One region of the Anthropogastromicrobium sp. genome, then DNA from elsewhere that is predicted to be linked to it. Evidence: riboswitches for the same ligand, from Rfam matches in the RefSeq annotation. Region 1 holds a riboswitch; the other holds the start of a gene.
The links. Region 1 has a riboswitch for cyclic di-GMP ahead of WJP93_RS08690 (transglutaminase domain-containing protein). Riboswitches for the same ligand answer to the same signal wherever they lie in the genome.

Region 1 (2,209 bases):
ACGGACAGATGCCTCAAGAAGGTGAAGGTTGTTCTGCAGACAGACACGTTTAAAGCTGGAATTTGCAGAAGAGTATAGGCGTGTGCCCTCGCCACCGTAGGCCATATTGATTTCATCAACATATTCCATAAGTTCCGTTGCTTTGTTTTTTCCGATGTACTCGTAAAGTGTGCCGCCAAATTCATTCGTAATATTATATTTTCCATCAGAGAAAGCACCGGCACCGCCAAAGCCATTCATGATAGCACAGGTTTTGCAGTGTATACATTTTGTTACGCGCTTGCCGTCAATTGGGCACTTTCTTTTCTCAAGACGATTTCCAGCCTCAAATACAGCGATTTTTAAATCAGGGCGTTTGGTTGCCAGTTCGTATGCGGAGAAAATACCGCCAGGACCGGCGCCGATAATAATAATATCGTAATGTTTCATAAAAACCTCATTTCCGCGCAAATAAGACTTTTTTTCACAGGGGAAAAATGATATAATGAAAAATAGGGTGAAACTTTTTGCCCCATAGTGAAGTGTGCGCTTGTATTATAATTTATTATAAGACAAGCTTAAATTGCCTGTCAAGCACTGAAAAGAGTCATATTGTTAAGAATCTGGAAGAAAGTTATTGACAGAAAAGGCGATGCGTGATACTAATAAAAATGGAGATAGGTTACAATGGAGAGTCATTTGATGATTTTTCACAAAAAAAGTTTGGCAAAGCTGTCGAAAGGCAGTGACGCAAAGCTATAGGGACTGTAAAATGTCAGCCAGCTGCAGTTAAAAATTGCAGGGGAAACTCTGTGATTTTTTAGTATTAAGAAGTAATTGTCTAGAGATACAATAGAAAGAGGGAGTACTGGATGAGAAAAAATAAGGCATTATTGAAACGAGCCGCATCATTGTTTACTGCTTTGGTTATGTTGGCAGGATCGGCAACTTATGCACAAGAAGAACAGACATCGCAGGAAGTACTAAGTCAGGAAATGTTGTCAGAATCATCTTCTGAGTTATCAGAGGAACTAGTTAATGGTACTGATCCCGAAATATTAGAACTGACGTCAGAAACGATAACTGAAAGTATAGAAGAACAGACTCAGGAAGCAGAAAGCGAAAGTACACAAGAACAGACTCAGGAAGTAGAAAGCGAAAGTACACAAGAACAGACTCAGGAAGTAGAAAGCGAAAGTACACAAGAACAAACTCAGGAAACGGCAAGTGAAAGTATAGAAGAGCAGACTCAGGAAACAGTAAATGAGAATTTGCCAGAACTGGTACAGGAATCTAATAGTGAGGATGAGACAACTGAGTGCTCAACGGATGCATTTGTAGATTCAACTGATGAAGATATGGATTCTGATATTTATGAAATTGGAGATGAGTTTGTAAAGACATTTTCATTTGATATGATAGTAGACAGAAATCCAATTTATTTAGGAATGGCAGGAATCAGTACAGCAACTGGAAACTATTATGATCAGCTTGATGCAACATCTAAGCGTATCTATAATGCGATTTACGAAGCAAATAAAAGTAGTGCCAGTACAGCAAAGATGAAGCTGAACCTGACAAAAATTTTTGAAAATCAGAAGGTAACAAAGGGGACAAATGGTAAGGCAGTATATTCAGAAGAAACAAAGCAGGCAATTTTTGCATGGCTTGGCAGTTATGTAACTCCAGCATATTTAGCATTGACATATGATCATCCAGAGTTAGTATGGCTTTCAGGTGCAAAATATACTATTGGTTATAGTGTATATACACCGTGGTTTGAGGAAGGCGAAACAAGTATTATAACAGATCTTGAGCTTGCAGGAAGTACATTTACTATAACACCTACTAAGGATACTGGGGCACTTACAGCAAGTAACGTGAATCCATTGTTTGATGGAACAAAATCACAGATTGATGCTATGCTTCCAGCAAATGCAACTACATATGATAAAGTAAAGGCAGTTCATGACAAGATTTGCAGTATGGTCAGCTATGAAAATAGTACGCAAAATATTGGAAATCCGTATTATCAAACGCCATATAGTCTATATTATGACGCAGATGGTGATGGAAAGATTGAAACCGTTTGTGCTGGATATGCAAAGATGATGAAGCTCCAGTGCAATAAATATGGTATTCCATGTGTGCTTGTTACTGGTGTAACAGACAGTGGAGAATATCATATGTGGAATTATATTCAAATGGAAAATGGCGTATGGTATGCAGT
Region 2 (2,209 bases), on a different contig from region 1:
TTCTCCATTCAGAGTGATTCGGCACTCCAAAGACAATTCTGTTTCCAGACCCTTCAGCTTTTCTGCAATATAACCACGGTCGTAAAAAGAGGACACCGCCTTCTTATCTGTCTCCACAACATAGGAATCTACAAAATGGCGAACCAATTCATCCCATGTATGACTCTGTTCAAAGACTGTCATCAGGGACGGTTCAACCTTAAAGGTATCAAAAGTGTTCGTTTCCAGATTCACATAATACTCGCACAAATCTGCTTTCGTAAAAGCCCGGTGGAAAGCAGCAGATTTTTGTGCCTGCATGATTTCTTTTTTCTCCGCATCAATGTTAATAAAAATCCCGGCAATCCTGCTGGCAGAACCATCCAGACGGCGTATTACTTCTGCCGATGCCCGAAACCACTGGTATTGATTATCCTTCATTCTCATACGATACTCTACCTGGTATTTTATCTGGTTCGTCTTATCCTTAATTGCCGCCTGAAGCTGCACCATTACTCTTTCTTTATCCTGTGGATGCAGAAGATCTGACCAGGATTCCAGTTTATTCGGAAAGTCCAGAGTGTCATGATAGCCAAGCATTTTTCGGAATTCATGACTCCAGTTTGCATTCACAATCTCACTGTTTTCGTCACAGTCAAAATACCAGAAGCCGGAATAGATAGCCTCATTGAGCAGTGCCAAATTTACATGATCCCAGTTGACCTGTACGGACATAACCCAGATCTGTCTGCCCGCCTCATCTGTCGCATCCTCTTTACAAAGCCGTACATTATTCACTGTACCGTCTGCTGTAAGGATCTGTGCTTCCCCTGTTCCGTGAAGCTGCAAAAAACGGTCTCGCTCCAGTATATCTTCCTCGTCATAAAAGAAGTTTCTCAATGAGCCTTTTGTCTGTTCCATGAAAGTATCGTATGTATATCCTGTACTATGCAACAGCAGATTACTTACAGACAAAATAGACAGGTTTTGGTCATAAGATCCTGTCATTATACCTACCCCGCCATTATTTTCCAGTGTTTTCTGTACGGCCTGTGACATGTCCTGTGTCTGCCCCGTTACAGTCTCACCTAAGGAATATATTTTGTCTTCATAATTTTTCATTTTATAAAAATCCTCTCTCTGTTTTCCCCATTCTTCATCCTGCTTTTTTCTGTATACCGATACAGAGAACTTGTCCCTGCCAGTTCTCTTATATATTTTTGCATACAAAAAGGACACCTGCCAAAATCCTGCCAGTGTCCTTACTACATTTCTTTAAAATCACACATCCATATAGTAATAGAAGTTATCGGAACTTCTTCCGTTCTCACATCTTTTCCATACATTATAGAAACAATGGCAACCGGCTGACATGGTCAAACTTTCTGACTTTAGTCCCTTCTGGCTTTGCGTCCCTGCTTTTCAGCAGGTTTGCTTTTAATTTTCCAAAATAAAATACCACGAAGTTATTTACATGTCAATACTGTTAAATAAAAAATCTGTATGTTTTTATCGAATTAAACTTTATTCTGTCTCTATGTTTTCCGCTGGAATCTTTTCTAACGTGAGAATAAGCTGTCCAGTTCCGTCTGGGTATTCACGAACTTCTGCACAATTCACTTCTGAAAACGCTTTGTCCTGATACGAAACTTCCTGTATAGTTTCAAAATACCAAGCGGTATAATCTGGTGTCTCCACTGACTGACCTTCTCCATACCAACCTTCGTTTTGAATTTCAGTTACAACGTCTGTTTCTCCTAATTCATACTTTCCTTCTAAGCACCATAGCCCGTCTTCTGAGAAATGAAGCGTTACTTCCATATCATTTCCATAAATATTATAAAGATCCTGCAATGTTAATGTACTTATATTCATTCCACTTAACTGCGGTGCCTCCATTCCCCACAGCAGACCCTCGATTGGAAATGTGCCTTTTCCAAGTTCTGAGTTGTTCTCACCAATCTGAACATAAGAAAGTTCTTCCTGAGAACCATATTGATATCCTGTATACTCACTATAACAATCTGAAGTAATCTCATGTGTAACTTCTGATATATGCAATACATGCATTGTCTCAAACATCATATCTCTCGACTCGTTTTCCGAATTAAACTTATAAGTTAATGTATTCCATTCGGACCCAAGCACAACGGTTTCATTCTCATTCTTTGCCAATACACTATTTACGGTAAAACCAACTGTTGCTTTTTCTACCTTAAATCCACAGTTT

Region 2: another riboswitch for cyclic di-GMP. It lies ahead of WJP93_RS10075 (ATP-binding protein); the one in region 1 lies ahead of WJP93_RS08690 (transglutaminase domain-containing protein).

The regions. Positions count from the first base shown of each region.
Region 1 is NZ_JAXWCK010000037.1:10,706-12,914, forward strand. It holds gene WJP93_RS08685 (FAD-dependent protein) at 1-429, opposite strand, end outside; cyclic di-GMP riboswitch class I at 695-770, shown strand; gene WJP93_RS08690 (transglutaminase domain-containing protein) at 852-2,209, shown strand, end outside.
Region 2 is NZ_JAXWCK010000043.1:29,179-31,387, reverse strand. It holds partial or broken gene WJP93_RS10075 (ATP-binding protein) at 1-1,101, opposite strand, end outside; cyclic di-GMP riboswitch class I at 1,335-1,425, opposite strand; gene WJP93_RS10070 (hypothetical protein) at 1,504-2,209, opposite strand, start outside.